DNA from 2 places in the Paenibacillus sp. GL_099_B genome. Region 1 is predicted to be linked to the other one. Evidence: a T-box and tRNA genes for the amino acid it is inferred to sense, from the RefSeq annotation. Region 1 holds a T-box; the other holds one or more tRNA genes.

The links. The T-box of region 1 lies ahead of AC3ITG_RS25745 (valine--tRNA ligase). A T-box ahead of a tRNA ligase gene usually reads a tRNA of that ligase, here a tRNA-Val.
Region 2: it encodes a tRNA-Val, which carries the amino acid that the T-box ahead of AC3ITG_RS25745 (valine--tRNA ligase) is inferred to sense. The anticodon was not compared.

Annotation. Positions count from the first base shown of each region.
Region 1 covers NZ_CM174430.1:5,667,223-5,676,635, forward strand. The annotation lists gene AC3ITG_RS25745 (valine--tRNA ligase) at 1-1,666, opposite strand, end outside; T-box leader at 1,725-2,004, opposite strand; gene AC3ITG_RS25750 (LysM peptidoglycan-binding domain-containing protein) at 2,163-3,635, opposite strand; gene AC3ITG_RS25755 (RluA family pseudouridine synthase) at 3,772-4,680, opposite strand; gene hemL (glutamate-1-semialdehyde 2,1-aminomutase) at 4,677-5,981, opposite strand; gene hemB (porphobilinogen synthase) at 6,093-7,094, opposite strand; gene cobA (uroporphyrinogen-III C-methyltransferase) at 7,202-8,764, opposite strand; gene hemC (hydroxymethylbilane synthase) at 8,769-9,413, opposite strand, start outside.
Region 2 covers NZ_CM174430.1:4,902,691-4,912,103, reverse strand. The annotation lists gene AC3ITG_RS22325 (hypothetical protein) at 1-264, shown strand, start outside; gene AC3ITG_RS22320 (DUF3892 domain-containing protein) at 325-561, opposite strand; gene AC3ITG_RS22315 (GNAT family N-acetyltransferase) at 673-1,116, opposite strand; gene AC3ITG_RS22310 (hypothetical protein) at 1,353-1,607, opposite strand; tRNA gene AC3ITG_RS22305 (tRNA-Val) at 1,752-1,824, shown strand; gene AC3ITG_RS22300 (winged helix-turn-helix transcriptional regulator) at 1,961-2,296, opposite strand; gene AC3ITG_RS22295 (NADH-dependent flavin oxidoreductase) at 2,424-3,620, shown strand; gene AC3ITG_RS22290 (organic hydroperoxide resistance protein) at 3,843-4,262, shown strand; gene AC3ITG_RS22285 (YdhK family protein) at 4,488-5,048, shown strand; gene AC3ITG_RS22280 (SDR family oxidoreductase) at 5,214-5,852, opposite strand; gene AC3ITG_RS22275 (TetR/AcrR family transcriptional regulator) at 6,088-6,675, shown strand; gene AC3ITG_RS22270 (hypothetical protein) at 6,744-6,923, shown strand; gene AC3ITG_RS22265 (TetR/AcrR family transcriptional regulator) at 7,109-7,723, shown strand; gene AC3ITG_RS22260 (SDR family oxidoreductase) at 7,730-8,470, shown strand; gene AC3ITG_RS22255 (hypothetical protein) at 8,571-8,768, shown strand; gene AC3ITG_RS22250 (stalk domain-containing protein) at 8,997-9,413, shown strand, end outside.

The DNA.
Region 1 (9,413 bases):
TTGCATCCGCACCATATTTCTCAATCACATCCAACGGATCAACACCATTGCCTAGCGATTTGGACATCTTGCGTCCGTCTGCATCACGAACAAGACCGTGCATCAGCACATCCTTGAACGGAACCTCTTCCGTGAACTCCAGAGCGGTAAAGATCATGCGCGCCACCCAGAAATAAATAATGTCATACCCTGTTACGAGTACACTTGTCGGGTAATAACGTTTCAGATCTTCTGTGTCTTCCGGCCAGCCTAAAGTAGAGAACGGCCATAATGCGGAGCTGAACCATGTATCCAGAACGTCTTCATCCTGTCTCAGCTTGCGTCCAGCGTATTCTGGCAATGTTGTCGGATCTTCAGCAGATACAATAACTTCTCCAGTCTCCTCGTCATACCAGGCAGGAATACGATGACCCCACCACAATTGACGAGAGATACACCAGTCACGAACATTTTCGATCCAGTTCAGATACGTTTTCTCAAAACGATCCGGGACAAAATGAACCCCTTCACCGCTTTGTTGCTTCTCAATCGCTTTCTCCGCGAGTGGCTTCATCTCAACAAACCACTGTGTCGACAAATACGGCTCAACGACAGCTCCTGTCCGTTCACTGTGTCCAACCTGATGCGTATGATCCTCGATGTTGATCAATACGCCCTGTTCTTGCAGGTCTGCAACAATCTGCTTACGGCAGTCACTGCGATCCAGTCCCTGATATTTGCCTGCTTCGGCATTCATCGTACCAGTCTCATCCATCACCGTAATCTGTGGCAGATCATGACGAAGGCCCACTTCGAAGTCATTCGGATCATGAGCAGGCGTAATTTTCACGGCGCCACTTCCGAAATCTTTATCTACGTACTCATCTGCAATAACCGGAATTTCACGTCCGATAATAGGCAGAACAAGCACCTTGCCAATCATGTCTGCGTAACGCTCATCCTTAGGATGAACTGCAACTGCTGTATCTCCCAGCATCGTTTCCGGGCGAGTTGTCGCTACTGTAACATACCCACTTCCGTCTTTGAGTGGATAACGCAGATGGTACAAGTGACCCTGAACTTCTTTATATTCAACCTCGATGTCGGACAGTGCAGTCCGGTTCACCGGGTCCCAGTTAATAATTCGTTTGCCTCGATAAATGAGGCCTTTTTCATACAGTTGAACAAACACTTTACGCACAGCCTGGGATAGACCTTCATCCAGTGTAAAACGTTCACGCGAGTAATCGAGCGACAAGCCCATTTTGCCCCATTGCTGACGAATGGTTGTTGCGTATTGCTCTTTCCAGTCCCATACCTTCTCCAAGAACTTTTCGCGTCCCAGATCATAACGAGTCTGACCTTCTTCACGCAATTTCTGCTCTACTTTGGTTTGGGTAGCAATACCTGCATGGTCAGAACCCGGCAGCCACAGTGCATCATAGCCCTGCATCCGCTTGGTACGAATCAGAATGTCCTGCAGTGTAAAATCGAGCGCATGCCCGATATGGAGCATTCCGGTTACGTTCGGGGGTGGGATTACAATCGTATAAGGTTCAGCATCTTTACGCTGGCCTGCCTTGAAATATCCATTTTCCATCCAAGTGGAATACCATTTTTGTTCCGCAGCTTTCGGATCATATGTGGTTGGCATTTCTGTTGCAGCTGAATTTTTTTGTTCAGACATGTGTCATTCCTCCGTTACTTATTCATCATCGCCAAAAAACAAAAAAACCTTTCATCCATCAAAGGACGAAAGGTTAGCTTTCGCGGTACCACCTTTGTTTCACGCAGATAGAAAGATAGACTACCCCTTCTGTTCTCACGTGACACTTCAAGCAGATAACGGCTGCGACCGGCCCATCCTACCTTAGGAATGAATGATACTAAAGTTACTCATCCCTTGTATTCAAACAGGCAACTCCCGGGCGACTTCGATCAGTTGGTTCCTACGGAATTTCCCAGCGCTACAATCCCGCTCTCTGAAAGGTCATACTGTCTACTACTCCCGATCCACGTTGTTCTTCAAAAAACCTAAACACATCATACCCTGCCCGTGCCCGATAGTCAACCTGACAACAGCGGAAAAAGCGCGCTGCAATGCAGGTTGAGGGCTGACAAAGCAAAAACCCGCCATCCTCAAGGGATCACGGGTCACAATGGTCATTAAACCTGCCTATAGGTTAAGGGATATATAGAATCTGTCCTTCTTCCACAACCTGTTCAGAAAGACGATTATACAACTGGAGCTCTCGGGTACTTAACTGATATCGGTCTGCAATGGTATCGAGCGTCTCTTCACGCTGTACAATGCATAACTTCACTTTACGGAACGGGGTCTGATCAACAATGGTGCCGAGAAACAGGTTCTTCCACTCTACATCATCAGGCGGGTATGCTTCTTGCTGCTGGACTCCAGCAAGTGCCTCTTGCTCCCGTTCAGCCTCCGCCTCCCGTGTCACCCTGCCAGAGGATAACAAGGAGGAGATGCCTACGCCCTCTTCCTGTTTGGGTGCAGATTCTCTCTTGCTGCCAAAAGCAACCTTAAGCTCCGGCTTGTCTTCCGTCTCAGCCACAGGTTCAGGGATAAAAGATTCTTTTTCAGCGGGCTCATTCGTCTCCACCGCTTCAAGAGGAGGTGTGTTTTCCTCCGAAATTTCCGGTTCAGACGCTGCGAAGACATCCTGCCAGTTCTCTGACTGCGAACCTGCTGGGACATCTGCAACCGCCTGATCCTCCTGCTTTGGTTCAGATCGGGCAGATTCAAAATGCCATACGTCCGGCGCTGCCTGTTCATCCGAAGGCTGCGGATCCAGCTTGGAATCGGCCTGCTCCGAATTCCTTAGGTTCGTATGTAAGGTCTCGACGGAAGGCTCGGACCAGACAGACGACTCTTCAGCCAGAGGAAGCAAAGGCTCAGATTCAGGGTAAGAAGCCAACCTGTCGGCTGTCTCCGCCAAAAAAGACGAAACGGGAGAAGGCGTTTCGGACAACACATCCGCTTGCGCGTCATCCTCCTTGTCCCTCAAGGACGAGGACTCTCCGTTTTCAGCTATTTTGCTTTGCTCCGCGTTCCCATCACCTTGGTGCCAGGATTGAAATTGTTCGGAAGCAGCTTGAAATAGATGTTCCTGCTGTAACTCCTCTTCGCTCCGTTGAAGCAGATACTCCTGAGCAAATACATTGGGATAGCTGCCTGTCTGCTCTGTTTCAGCGGAACGGTCGCCCTGCTGAGGGTCGGGCGAATGTACAACGGTAAACTCATCTGCTGACCAGACCTGCGGTTCCTCCACCGGAAAGCCCTCGATACCGCGAAGCGACAATACGCCAGTAATGTTCAGACTTCGGTTGGATAACAAATCGACATCAAAATTTTCAATCTCAATGGAAATATCCTCAAGCGATCTTACCCGATTCAGGGGTACCGTGATCTCCACCGGAATAAAATGTTTGAGTTCCTCCGAGATCTCGTTCTCTCCCCGATACGCACCTGTCAGCAAAAGATGGCCTCGCAATGTTGCATGATCATCCTGACCTATCACCTGAATGCGGGGATATAACTCAATTTCCTCCAGTTCCTCAATTGCAGGGACTCCCTCTGACAAATGAACGCGCTCATAAATATCGAACCGCAAACCATAAGGTTGATTCAACAAAGGTGGCGTCCTCCTTTCGGCATATGTTCACCATGATCCTTCTCATGGGACTGATCCATGGTCCAAATCCTTCGTTACCCCATCTATATGCCTTGAATGAGATGAGCATGCCACCTTTTGTGCAAACCTTCCCAGTTTATTGGTCCTTGCCTTCCCGTTGTGCCAGTTGTTCGAAATCGGGCGGCCAAGGGTCTGCCACTTCAATTCGTGCCCCTGTCAGCGGATGAGCAAAACTCAGTGTCTCACCATGAAGTGCCTGCCGACCAATAGAATCCCTTCTGCCTCCATATAACTCATCTCCGACGAGAGGATGTCCTGCATAACTTAAATGCACCCGAATCTGATGTGTGCGTCCTGTATCCAGTGTCAGCCGGACGAGGGTAGCCCTATCCCACACCTCCACGATCTCCACATGGGTTACAGCGTCCTGCCCGCCTTCAGAGACACGTCTGCGTTGCTTGTGATGCCTGTCCTTCCCAATCGGAGCATCAATCGTATTTAGCTCCGTGGATATCTGACCGCCTGCAATGGCGACGTAATGACGTCCAATGTCTTTACGCCGCATCGCTTCATCCAGTTTGGCGAGGGCAAAAGCATTTTTGGCGTATAAAACAGGTCCAGTTGTGTCCTCATCCAGACGATGAACATGGCGTACATTCGCCTGAATCCCATTCATTTCGTAATAAGACGCAACCGCATGATCCAGCGTAATCGCTTGATCCGCCCGGCTCCCATCGGGATGAAGCTTCATTCCGGCCGGTTTATGCACGACCAGACAGAAGTCATCCTCATACAGAACATCGATATCCACCCAGCGCGGTTCAACATCGATTGGCTGAGACGCAAAAAGGGCCAGCCGAAGCCGGTCCCCTGCGAGTTGTATGCCTTGGTTCGTCTTTAGCTGACGCAACATTTTCTCTGGTAACTGAAGCTCAGACAAGAGCCATTTCTCTGCAGCCGTTTGCCTGTCTGAACTGCCTGTCACCGCTTTGCCTGGCATTAGCTCAAGCCATTCCCCACGACGTTTCCAACTTTTAATGGTCATAATGATTGAAGAGCCTTACGGTTTGCCTCGATTGTATCGTCAATATCCTGCTCCGTATGCACGCCAGAGACAAACATGCCTTCGTATTGGGAAGGTGCTACACTCACACCCTGATCAATCATCGCCGCAAAATAACGACGGAATTGATCCAGATTGCTTTCTTTGGCAATATCATAATTCGTAACTGGAACAGCACTGAAAAATGGACATACCATCGAACCAACACGGTTAATCGTTATGGCTACACCCGTCTCTGCTGCATTCTTCTCAAACCCAGCCTGCAAGCGTGCAGACAGTGTCTCCAGACGATCATAGACCTCCGGTGTCAACAATTTAAGTGTCGTATAACCTGCTGCCATAGCCAGTGGATTACCGCTCAGTGTACCTGCCTGATAGATCGGTCCGGTCGGAGCAATCTGTTCCATCAGATCACGTCTGCCGCCATAAGCGCCCACCGGAAGCCCACCACCGATTACTTTACCCAGACAAGTCAGGTCAGGTGTAACGCCATATCGTCCCTGTGCACAGTTCAACCCTACACGGAAACCAGTCATGACTTCGTCAAAAATGAGCAGACTGCCGTATTGAGACGTCAAATTGCGCAGGCCTTCAAGGAAACCCGAAACGGGTGGTACAACTCCCATATTACCTGCAACAGGTTCCACAATGACGGCGGCCAGTTCTTCACCATAACGTTCAAAAGCAAGCTTCACTGACTCCAGGTCATTGTATGGAACCGTAATCGTATTCATAGCCACACCTTCAGGAACACCAGGGCTGTCAGGCAGACCCAGTGTTGCTACACCAGAACCTGCTTTGATCAGCAAACTGTCGGCATGCCCGTGGTATGATCCTTCAAACTTCAAAATTTTACTACGTCCTGTTACACCACGTGCCAGCCGAATCGCACTCATGGTTGCTTCCGTACCGGAATTCACCATTCGTACGATATCGATCGAAGGCACACGCTCACAGACGAGTTTTGCCATCTCTGTCTCCAGCAGCGTTGGCGCACCAAAGCTTGTTCCTTTAAGGGCTGTCTCACGCAAAGCTTCTACAACGTCAGGATGTGCATGTCCCATAATGAGCGGACCCCAGGATCCCACATAATCAATAAAAACATTGCCGTCAATATCATAGATCTTGGAGCCTTCTCCGCGCTCTGCATAGATCGGGGTAAGACCCACCGATTTGAACGCCCGAACGGGGCTGTTCACACCCCCAGGTATGTACTGCTTGGCTTCTTCAAATGCGCTGCGTGAGCGCTCATCATTGCGACGAGTTCCTTGTTGTGCAGTCATGAACATCCTCCTTAGTGATGAGGCCCCTCCAAACCTTTGGAGGAGGCCTTTTATATAATTTTGATAAACCATAATCCGTTTTGTTCATCCTAGCTGTATGGGAGCAAGCTATTATTTCTCGGCCAACCACCGTGAAGCGTCTTTTCCGTAGTACGTAATAATCATATCTGCACCCGCACGTTTCATACTCAGCAGAATTTCCATGGCCACTTTCTTCTCATCAATCCAGCCTTGAATCGCCGCTGCCTTCACCATGGCATACTCTCCACTTACGTTGTAAGCAACCAGTGGAAGATCAAATTGGTCCTTGATCGTACGCATGACATCCAGATAGGACAGTGAAGGTTTCACCATCAACATGTCCGCTCCCTCCAACACATCGGTTTCGGCTTCACGCAATGCTTCACGAGCGTTGGCTGGGTCCATCTGATACGACTTGCGATCTCCGAATTGTGGCGTGGAATCCGCAGCTTCGCGGAATGGACCATAGAATGCCGAAGCATATTTTACGGAGTAGGACATGATCGGAATGTGACTGAAGCCATTCTCATCCAGTCCGGCACGGATCGCTTGGACAAATCCATCCATCATGTTGGATGGTGCAATGATGTCCGCTCCAGCTTTGGCCTGGGATACCGCTGTTTTCACGAGCAGCTCTAGCGATTCGTCATTGAGAACATCACCGCATATGTGACCGTCCACTTCCACGGTATGCACCATGCCACAATGACCGTGATCGGTGAATTCGCATAGACAGGTATCAGCAACAACCAGCAGCTCAGGATACCATGACTTAATCAGTTTCGTTGCTTCCTGTACAATGCCATCTTCTGCGAATCCAGACGAACCGACACTGTCTTTGGTTTCGGGAATACCGAATAAGAGCACAGCCGGAATACCCAGATCGGCAATCTCCTTCACTTCTTCCTGCAGACGATCCAGCGAGAAGCGGAATACGCCCGGCATGGATTTGATCTCGGATTTTACATTTTCACCATAAGTAACATAGATGGGTTGGATAAAGTCATCCACAGTCAAATGGGTCTCTCTTACCATATTGCGAATACCTGTGGATTGACGTAAACGGCGATGCCTTACAATTGGAAAACTCATACGTGTGAAACCTCCCTAAATAGTAATTTGGAGCAAAAAGCGAAGCGCGCCGGTATCGTAACGAATTCAGCACGCTTCATCTATCGATTGCGGTTCAATTTATATATTTAACGGGGAAATACAGCTTCTGTAGCAGGCTTTCGTTTCCACTCAGACAACACAGAAATCAGACTCTCAATGGTTGCTTCTTCAGCCATCATTGTGACCTTCAAGCCTGCTGCTTCTGCCGTCTTCGCTGTAACAGGCCCGATACACGCAACCTCAACATCTTTCAGTAAAGGCAAGGGATCCTGCAATCCCATCCGTTTCAGAATGTTCATGAAATTGGTGACGGTGGATGAACTCGTGAAGGTCATCGCATGAATGCCGCCCTCTTCAAGCAGCTTCAGCAGTTCATCGTCATCCTCGCCAGCCAGAATGGTGTCATAGATAATTGCCTCGGTGACCAGTAGTCCCCGCTCCCTCAACTGTTCAGGCAACCAGGAGCGCGCAAGATCTCCATGCGGTAAGAGAACCCTCTGGCCTTCCTTCAGTTCACTTTCAAAAGCTTCAAGCATACCTTCGGCCTGAAATGGCCCTTGGATGACTTCCGCTGCGATGCCATACTTACGCAAAGCTTCTCCAGTGGAAGGCCCTACCGCCGCAATTCTCGCTTGATGAATGGAGCGAATATCTTTTCCCTGTTGCTCCAAATGACGGAAAAAGAATTCCACCCCGTTTACACTCGTGAAAAATACCCAGTCAAACGTATTTAACGCACCAAAGGCCTGTTTGACACTTTCCTGTGCCGACTCCCCTGATGGCATCACGGTCTCAATTACCGGAAATTCGTAAGGTTCACCGCCAAGTTCCTCGATCCGGTTCACCAAATCACTAGCCTGACTGCGTGCTCGCGTCACCAAAATGCGTTTGCCAAACAGCGGCATTGCTTCCGCCCATTTCAACTGTTCGCGCTGGTTCACCACCTCACCAACAACAATGACAGCGGGTGGTTGAAAGTTCGCAGCGATGACTTTTGCTTCAATATCTTCAAGCGTGCCTGTGATCGTATCCTGCTCTGCTCTTGTTCCCCAGCGAATCAATGCCACCGGTGTTTGCGCCGGGCGTCCGTGACGAATCAACTGTTCGCTGATATATCCAATTTTGGAGACGCCCATCATAAATACCAGTGTGCCTGTTGCATTCGTCACTTTATCCCAATGGATACTGCGATCAAGCTTGTCCGGACTCTCATGCCCCGTAATGATGGAAATAGAGGAAGCATAGTCGCGGTGGGTCACAGGTATTCCAGCGTAAGCAGGTACACTTATTGCTGAGGTTACACCAGGTACGATTTCAAAAGGAACTTCGTTTTTGCGCAGCAGATCAGCCTCTTCACCTACGCGTCCGAATATCGTCGGGTCTCCCCCTTTAAGCCGGACCACAACCTTGCCTTCCAGTGCGAGATCAACCAGCAGCTGGTTGATTTCTTCCTGCTTCATCGTATGTCGATCCGGCCGCTTACCCACATATATCTTAACCGCGCCGGGCTTCATTTGTTTGAGTAATCTCGGGCTAGCCAACCGATCGTAAACGACAGCATCCGCTCGACCGATCGATTCCCAGCCTTTTACCGTAATCAGCTTAGCGTCCCCTGGACCTGCACCAACCAAAAAGACCTTCCCCACCATGTCTTCATCCCCTAACTTCTGCCAGTATCTGCTCTGCTCCCCGTTCAATCAATCTCCAAGCCACTTCTTCTCCAAGACGAACCGGATCTTTGCCCGTCAACGCTTCTTTAAGAATCAGTCCGCCGTCCGGCGTGCCGACCATACCTGTTAATTGTAACGTGTTTTGTCCATTCGGGGAATCTGCATCTTGCTGTGGCACCCATACGGCATGAGCTCCAATTGGAACCTGACAGCCCCCATTTAATACACTAAGGAAGCGACGTTCTGCCAATACAGGAAAGGCGGTTTCCGGATCGTTATACAACTGCAACAGATGGAGCAGTTCCGCATCATCTTCACGGCATTCAATGCCGAGTGCACCCTGACCTACTGCGGGAAGACAAGCTTCCTCTGACAGATATTCCGTAATCCGATCCTGCCAGCCCATTCGATACAGACCAGCGGCAGCCAAAATAATAGCGTCCAAACCTTCTGTCTCCAGCTTGCGCAGACGGGAATCAATATTGCCACGAAGCGATTCAAGTTGCAAATCCGGACGATATGCTTTCAATTGACTGGATCGACGCAGACTGCTCGTCCCCACTCTTGCCCCTTCCGGCAATTGATCCAATGTGAGTCCACCATTTGAAATCAGTGCGTCACGAGGATC
Region 2 (9,413 bases), 760 kb from region 1:
CGCAAAATTTTGCGTATTATTGTTAATTATGCAGGCCAGCGCCGCCGATTGCCACGAATGGATGAGCTGGAGAATAAGACGGGAAGAAGCAAGGCGTTCATTCATGAGTCACTGCTTGAGCTTGAGCGCAGGCAACATATTGTGTGGGAGAACAAGTCTACGCTGGAAGGTATACTAATTCTGCAAGCATGGGAGCAGGAACCACAACCCACTCGCAAAAGCCAGCCTGCTGGCGATGCCGTGAAATATTTTACCGAATATTAAAACGCAAAAAACGCCAACCCGGAAAGCCGGATAGGCGCCTTGTTAGGCAGCATACATCTATTAGAAGATAGGAAGTTGATCAAGGTTATTGGTGGGGTCGCCGTCTGCGTCACCGCGAATGTACATTTCGCCATCTTTGCCTTTAAAGACGTTCACACCTGCAATTGATCCTGCTTTTACTTCTGCCAGTGCTTGTTGGTAATCCAGCACACGTCCGGATGAAGTTTGAAACGCCGTCAGATCGCCGTCACCATTTTTTTGTACTGCTGTGAAGCTTTCGCGTGTCGTTTGATCCATGATGTCACACTCTCCTTATCTGACCAAATAGGAATCTGGTTACCTCTTTAGCCTGTCCGGATCAAAAAAAAGTATGCACAACATAGGTTCATATCGCACGCAGAGGTTTATTTATAGACTCTTTTGCATACGAACATGCAGAATGTCTGCATCATAAAAAGGCTCTTCAGAGATTACTTCATATCCGAGCTTCTCATAGAACTTCTGCGCCTGGCATTGTGCGTCCAAAACAGAGTAGGCCAATCCCAATTCGCGTGCCCGTTCTTCCATGGCTAACAGAAGCACACGTCCGTACCCAAATGCACGATGAGATTTGAGTACAGCGATACGCTGCATTTTGGCGGTATCCTTGGTGTAATAAATCAGGCGCCCCGTGGCCACAGCCTGTCCATCTTTACTCAACAATACGTGATGCACATCAGGACTGATGGTATCATATTGATCAATCTCAATGTCAGCAGGCACCTGCTGCTCGATTACAAAAACGTTATTGCGAATATCCAGTGCTTCCTGGAGTTGTTCTTCAGTCGTTACATAACTAATCTCAGCTGCCAATTCCATTCCTTCTTTCTGCTCTACGCTATCAGAGTGAATTATACAAAAAAATGCTTTTCCTGTATAGTTAAGTCTGGAACATACTGGGAGAGGAGGTGCGAACCATGGGCATGGCAGGAGTGATGGCAATCACCCTTTTGATGGCGGCCGGAATGATTGCTTTGTTGTATTATGTGACCAAGAAGGCGTATTCCAAAAAGTGGGACGAAGACGAGTGAAATGCGATTTGATGTTCCTCAGGGTAAGACTTCAACATTGCCTTGTGGGGAGTAAACGTCATGCACAACAGACTTGGAATACACATCCAGCCAAACGGGCAGATCATCATTAACCTCATTGGGCTCTTTTAACTGTTGGAATTGTACTGTATGTTCATCCCGTTCCAAACTACAACCGACAGAAACGTATATTAATGCAACAAGCGCAATCAAACAGGCTAAGTTTTTGGCTGTGATAAATAAACGCAGCTTACGTTCTTTCATGTTCCTCATATGGAAGTCACCTCGTCATCAAAATGGTAATCATTCCTTTATTGTGCACCAATTCGAATAAAATATTACCAATAAAACGATTGACAATGAACACGGTTACTTGATATGATACTGTTACTTGATTGGAAAACAATTAGATATCATGATCTGTTAGCTCAGCTGGGAGAGCACTATCTTGACAGGGTAGGGGTCAGTGGTTCGAGCCCACTACAGATCATAACAAAAAGTCCTTGCGCAGCAAGGGCTTTTTTCTTTTGTCTAGTTTTAGAACAAGGCATTATGAAAGTCTTGGGGGACAATTGGGGGACGGAAATTAAAAGAAATACATCCTTCGCAGCAATGCAATAAGATCACTAATTCTTTTGCAAATCAGCAAGATTCTGCTTTCCCCAATTACAGAGAACCTCAAGCACAGGCATCAGCGTTAATCCTTCACGAGACAAAGAGTATTCTACTTTGGGTGGTAATTGTAGGTACTCTGTACGGATAATTAATTGATCGGCCTCTAATTCCTTCAGTTGAGAGCTTAGCATTTTATGCGTAATCCCTCCCAAGGCTCTTTTCAATTCTCCATATCGCAATGTTTCTTTTTTCCATAACCAAAACAAGATATGCATTTTCCATTTTCCACCGATCAACGACATGGCATGTGAAAAGGGTTTAACGTTTACTTCCTCCGCAGTTTCCATATTCCACTCTCCTTTTAGATAGTATCTACCTTTTAAGTGCATACTATACTCACATATCACACTACTATACAATAACTCATGAAACAGAGACAAGGGCGAACAAGCCTAATAAAAGGAGAGAATATATATGGAGAATAGTAGTCGTAATTTCTTGCAGCCTTATACATTTGCGAATGGTTTTACGTTGAAAAATAGAGTGGTCATGGCGCCGATGACAACGATGTCCAGTTTCTTCGATGGTTCCATCACCAATGATGAAGTCGATTATTATGCCGAACGGGCTGGTGGCCCTGGAATGATCATTACAGGTGTCGCGTACGTAACCGATGGAGGAAAAGGCTTTGAAGGTGAGCTTTCCATCGCAAGTGATTCTACAATCAAAGGACTGTCCAAAATTGCAAGGGCCATTCAGAAAGCCGGAACGAAAGCCATTGTGCAAATCTTTCATGCAGGGCGCAAAACGAATTCCAAAACGCTAAGAGGTGTTCAACCCACCAGTGCGAGTCCAATCGCAGCCGCACATCCAATCGGCTCCGAGGCGCCGCGTGAATTGACTCCTGAGGAAATCGAAAACATTATTAAGGACTTCGGCAGAGCAACCTTACGAGCCATTCAAGCTGGTTTTGACGGGGTAGAGCTTCACGGGGCCAACACATATCTGTTGCAGCAATTTTTCTCCGTCAATTCCAATCAGCGGTCAGATCAGTGGGGTGGCAGTTTTGAAAATCGTATGCGATTTCCGCTGGCAGTCATTCAGGAGGTTGCATCGGTGATCGATGCCCATGCGGATAAACCCTTTATCCTCGGTTACCGGATTTCACCGGAAGAAATTCATATGCCGGGCATCCAGCTCGAAGACTCCTTGGCTTTTGCCCAGGCTCTGACAGACACTCGGGTTGATTACATTCATCTGTCGATGGGAAGTTACAAACGAACCTCTTTAAACCAACCCGATGACAAGGAGCCGATCTTAACTAAATTCGTCCGGGTTTTGGATCACAAAAAACCTCTGATCGGTATCGGATCGATTGAGCGGCCGGAGGACGCAGAAGAAGTTATCAACGCCGGGGCAACTTTGGCTGCACTCGGACGGGAATTGATTCGCGAACCGAAATGGGTACAGAAAGTGAAAGCAGGTGACCTTGGCAGCATTCGTTACCAAATATCCCCATCGGATATGGATGAATTGCGCATTCCATTGGCGATGCAGACTTATCTGGAAGGTTCGTTTCGGGAGGTCATGCACTTTACTACCGACAGTCAGGAAGGGACTGACTACCAGAATTCGCTTGCACCGATGGAGGGCTTTGAGAAGAAAATGTAAAAGTTAAACTATATTAGGTAGATTCAACTTTTGGATCAGTAATAGAAATTTATCAATTACGGAGCAACCATTTCCTGCTATTACAAGAGGAAATGGTTGTTTTTAATTTTATAATAATGATTTACAAACACAATTGAATTGTGTACAATTTAATTGTTAGTAAAATAAAAGAGGTATCATCTTTACAAAATAAAATCTAAACATACAGAGGAGCCAATACTCATGAAAACATTATATGAAACTACAGTTATCAATACAGGTGGACGTCAAGGGATTGTGCAATCGCCAGATAACGTATTTATGCTTGATGTCGCTGCCCCACCTGAACTGGGAGGCAAAGTGACGACAGCTACGAATCCAGAGCAATTGTTTGCAGCAGGCTACAGTGCTTGCTTTAATTCAGCGCTGGAGTTTCAGTTGAAGAAACACAAAGTCGAAATTGAGAGAAGCACAGTATCGGCTACGGTTATGCTCGTGACGGACCCTACGGATAATGGTGTGAAGCTGGAAGTGGAACTTGAAGTTAAAATTGAGGGTCTGGATGAGGAGACAGCACAGAAATTTGTCAAACTTGCTCATGACTACTGCCCATATTCCAAAGGCATCAAAGGGAACGTTAATGTTACCGTGGGGCTAGCCTAATCATTGAGCCAAGTCGATTGAACGGTCTCGTTTTGGACTTCATTGTTGAAGTCTGAAGCATGTACCATAAATACTGAAGGCCTCCGAGAAATCGGAGGTTTTTTGATATGTTTTTTAATTCTTTAGCGATATCAATAATAGATAAAGAAATAAATCACGATTGAAATATACCCGTACGGGGTATATTATAAGAGTAGAACTCGAAAGTCCAAAGGAGTGCAACTCATGAAAAAGTATGCAATGGTATTGCTGACTACGGTGATCACGGGCAGTCTGATGTTAAGTGGATGTGGCAAGAATGCTGAGCAGGATAATAGCAGTAGTGATAGTCATACAGCGAGCACAGGAGAGATGCACCACTCGGATTCGGGAGAATTACTGGAAGGGCTTCAAGAAAAGAAAAATCCTACATATCCAGTGGGCAGCCATGTCGTGTTGAGTACGGACCATATGGCTGGAATGAAGGGTGCAGAAGCGACCATTGTGGGAGCCTATGAGACGACAGCGTATGCAGTCTCGTATACACCAACCACAGGGGGAGACACTGTGAAAAATCATAAATGGGTCATCCAAGAGGAAATTCAGGACCATACGGATCAACCGTATGCAGCAGGAGCAGAGGTTGTGCTGAACGCTGACCACATGCCAGGAATGAAAGGGGCTAAGGCAACGATTGACTCCGCTGAGCAAACGACGGTATATATGGTTGATTATACCCCGACCACAGGCGGAGATCCGGTGAAGAATCATAAATGGGTCACGGAAGAAGAATTGTCTGCTAAATGAGAGAGCTTGAAGTAATAGCCTGAAGTAATAGTTGTTAAGCCTCACATCCATGCGTATAACTTGTGTTAGTCATTATGTGAATACCAAAACCACCCTTTTCACTTTTTAAGTGAAAAGGGTGGTTTTATATATATCAACGCAAAACTATCTTTTGAAAATCTCCAGTTACCAGACAATCGTTTCTGGAGTAACACCAACCGGGAATGTTTCCTCAGCTTTATTTTTCTCCACATACATCTCATACCAAGCGTCAGCAATGTATTTAGGATCTGTTGGTGTATCCGGCTTGATGAATACACCCAGGGAGAGGTGACCCACATAAATGCCCTTCGGAGCGAGGTCCGTATGCAGATTGTTGGCATAGTTTCGTAATCCGCCCAAAGCGATTCCCACGTTACCCATCATCTGAATTGGATATATAGCAGAAAGTCCGGTAGTGAACAGAATCGCTCCAGTCTGACGTTCCAGCATAGCCGGTAATACCTGTTGCACACTATGAATTGCACCAAGTACCAGACCCTGGAACTGATCCAGTGCATTATCCGCAGTAACATTCATGGCAGGTGTCGGAGGAAACTGTCCAACGGTAGGACTGAATTCCAGCACATCAATAAAACCGTACTTCTCTTTGATTTGGTCAAAAGCTTGTGTCAATTGTTCCGGGTTATATAAATCGGCTGCGAAGCCTGATGCTTCAATACCTTCTGATTTTAACTGGGCTGCCAGGTTATCGAGTTTGTCTTGGTTTCGTGATACCAGAGCTACCTGAAATCCGTTTTGTCCAAATTTCTGTCCTATAGCCATCCGAGTCCGGGGCCTGCGCCAACAATGACGATGGTTTTCATATCATGTTTCTCCTTTTCATTCTATGATTGTAAATAGACTAGACAACTAGAGTAATGTAAACAACGATTGTTGTTAAGTATGCTATACTAATCCAATCAGGCTTACAATCAGCAAAAATGCAGAATCGTTGCGTAGACAACAGTTCCTATATTTTTGTTGCGAACATTTTGCAATAAAGCGAGGAGACATTCGAATGGCGATCAAAAATAACCAGGATCCTCGTGTCATACGGACACGTCAGCTACTGCAGGATGCGTTCCTATCCCTACTGCAGCATCAGGACTTTGATTCTCTGACCGTGGGGGATATTACCGAAAAAGCTACGGTGAATCGAGCCACATTTTATGCGCACTTCACCGATAAATTTGCCATTCTGGATTCGACCGTTACTTATTCATTCATGGAGAAATTGAATGATCGAATGGATCAGGATGATACATTTAATGAAGAAGTCTTGAGAAAAATATTAACAGTTCTGTGTGAATTTCATGCTGAAGTCAGTACTCGCTGCGAACGAAGTTACAGGTCACTGGGACCCGTACTGGAACTTCAGATTAGAGAAAAAATCCAGATCATTATTTTGCAACTGCTGAACCGTCAGAAAACCTCCAACCCGGAGCAAAACTCACGTAAAGAGACAGCAGCAGTCCTTTTAAGCTGGGGGATGTATGGCGCGGCTTATCAATGGAACCTGCAGGGGCGGAACGAGCCTATGGAACAATGGATCAATGACACGCTTCCTCTCCTGTTGTATGGAAATAGCCTCTTTTTTGAGAATTAATAAATTTCTGCTCATTTATGGGTTATAATGGAACGATAAGATTAAAGCTGCTGGAAAGGGGAATGTATATGATGGACTTCAGCAAGCCGCTCCATGCCTCCGAATCACATACACACAAACAGCGCCATGAAGAAAATGAACAACAGCTTTTAGCCGGAGGGAAAAGCATTTGGTGGGAAATCAGCAACTGGCTGATTCTCGGTGGGATACTTGCGGTGATCTTCGTATTGTTTAAATTTGTTTTTTAGAAAAAGAGAAACATTAAAACTTTGGATAAGGGCCATATTAAATGGGCTCTTTTTTTTACGCTCGTACATATAAAATCATCAAGCGAATAACAAATGACAAAAATAAATATTTGTCATTTGTTATTCGCTGTGTTAATCTAATTTCAACGGAGGTGACTTGAGGATGGTGTAACCATCTTAATCATATGGATAAGGACAAAACTTCTGAATTTTTAACCAAGGAACAAATTATCGCAGCAACGCAGGAAACTCTCCGGCGCTTCGGTGTTGCCAAAACATCTGTTACGGATGTCGCTAAATTGCTTGGGGTTAGTCACGGTACGATTTACAGGCACTATAAAAGCAAGAAAGAATTACTTGAAGGTGTGACCGCACAATGGCTCGAAGATGAGATTATCGCGCCTTTGACGGCAATAACTAAGGATCAGAGTTACAACGGAGAGGGAACAAGTCATCTGAAAGTATATATAGAAGCATTAATCGCTCGTAAACGTCATTATGCCGAATCCGATGCAGAGTTGTTTGAGATGTACGCACGGGTAACCCAGGAATCCGCAGATATTATTGATAAACATGTGCAACATCTTGTACGTCATTTGAGTGAGATCATCCAGCAGGAGAACCAGTTCCAATTTAACAACCCAGATGTGGTTGCAACGGCGATCCTTCAAGCTACAGCTCGTTTTCATCATCCTGCACACGCCTATGAATGGCAGAGTCCTACAATTGATGCGGAATTTGCACAGGTATGGTTGTTAATAGAAAAGGGATTATTACATTTGGAACAAGAGAGGGAGTAATCGTAAATGAAAAAGTTAACAGGTAAAGTGGCCATTGTAACTGGCTCATCCAGGGGGATCGGACGTGCTATAGCAGAGCAACTCGCTGAATTGGGCGCAGATGTCGTCATTAACTATGCGAGCAGCCCCGACCAAGCAGAACAGGTGGCAGATATTGCTCGCCAAAAAGGAGTGCGTGCCATTACCGTTCAGGCCGACCTTGCCCGGAAGGAAGATGTGGAGCGTTTATTTTCCGAAACGATTAGCCAGCTTGGAAAAGTTGATATTCTGATCAACAATGCAGGCATCATGAAGACAACGCCTTTGGCAGATGTGACTGAGGAAGAATTCGATCAGCAGTTTGCGATTAATGTAAAAGGTACATTTTTTGCTTGTCAGCAAGCGTTGAAACACATGGAGGCCCAGGGCCGAATCGTTAACTTCTCCACTTCTGTAACTGGACAGATGTTTCCGGGATACAGCGTGTACGCGGGAACCAAAGGAGCAGTTGAACAGATTACTCGTCAGCTTGCAAAAGAATTTGGCTCCAGACAAATCACTATTAATGCTGTTGCACCAGGTCCGGTGAATACAGAATTGTTTTCTGTCGGAAAGACGGAGCAACAGCTCGAAGGGCTGCGTAAAATGAATGCCTTTGGTCGTCTGGGTGAACCGGAAGACATTGCAAATGTAATCTCTTTCCTCGTCAGTGAAGAGTCGCAATGGGTTACAGGACAGACGCTGCGTGCAAACGGCGGCTTCATTTAACCATATCATGCACGAAGTTTATTGCTTTTGACACACAACCGGGCGAATCCCCATATGATGCATTACATCAGCAAGCAATTGGGGAAATGGGGAATTCGGGATGGCAAAAGCAAAGGGAAAAAAGGCTCCCGCGTTAAAGAGTGACAAACTTCGTGTATCCATGAAATTGGTTACTTCGGATGTATGTGAGCGTTGCAAGACCCCCTGTACACGAGGAATGGATTATGCAGCACGGATGCGAACCGATGGAGCTGTAGGCAAGGGTGTACCTTGTATATTGACTCGTCATACTTCGTAGTCAGCAGCATAATAAGTTTGACCTACAAGAAGTTCGTATAATTACGTATTGTCAACAACTATACTATAGGGGCGTCCTTTAACAGGGAACGCCTCTTTTTGATCGTTCCAAGGGGTGGAAAATATTCTGGATAAAAAATGAAAAATGATGAAAAACAGCGCAACTTTGTGGATGAACCTGCAGTATAAATGTACAACAGCTAGCAGCAGGGGAGGGAATATTGACGGAATGAAATGGAAAAGAATTTTGCTGTGTGTCACGGTATTCTCCTTGCTCGGCGGGTCTTTATTGTTTGCAGATTCAGTGAACGAGAAGATTCGGGTTCTCATTAACGGCAAGGAAGCAGCTGACGGTGGTTATCTGATTGACGGAACGACCTATGTACCTGTAAGGGAAGCGGGCGGAATCGCCAGATGGGATAGCACAAACAAGAGAGTAACGGTTATCAAACCGAATGTACATATTTTTCTCTTCAAGGGAGATACCGTGTTTGGCAACGTGAACGTGGGTAAGTTGAAATTTAATGTGTTCTCACAAGTCGACAGTTTGACAACGGATATAGCTGCCGTGAAGGTGACGATTACCAATCCAAGTGGTGAGGTTAAGGATATTCAGTCCCAGGAGCTTAAGACACAGAAGGATAAC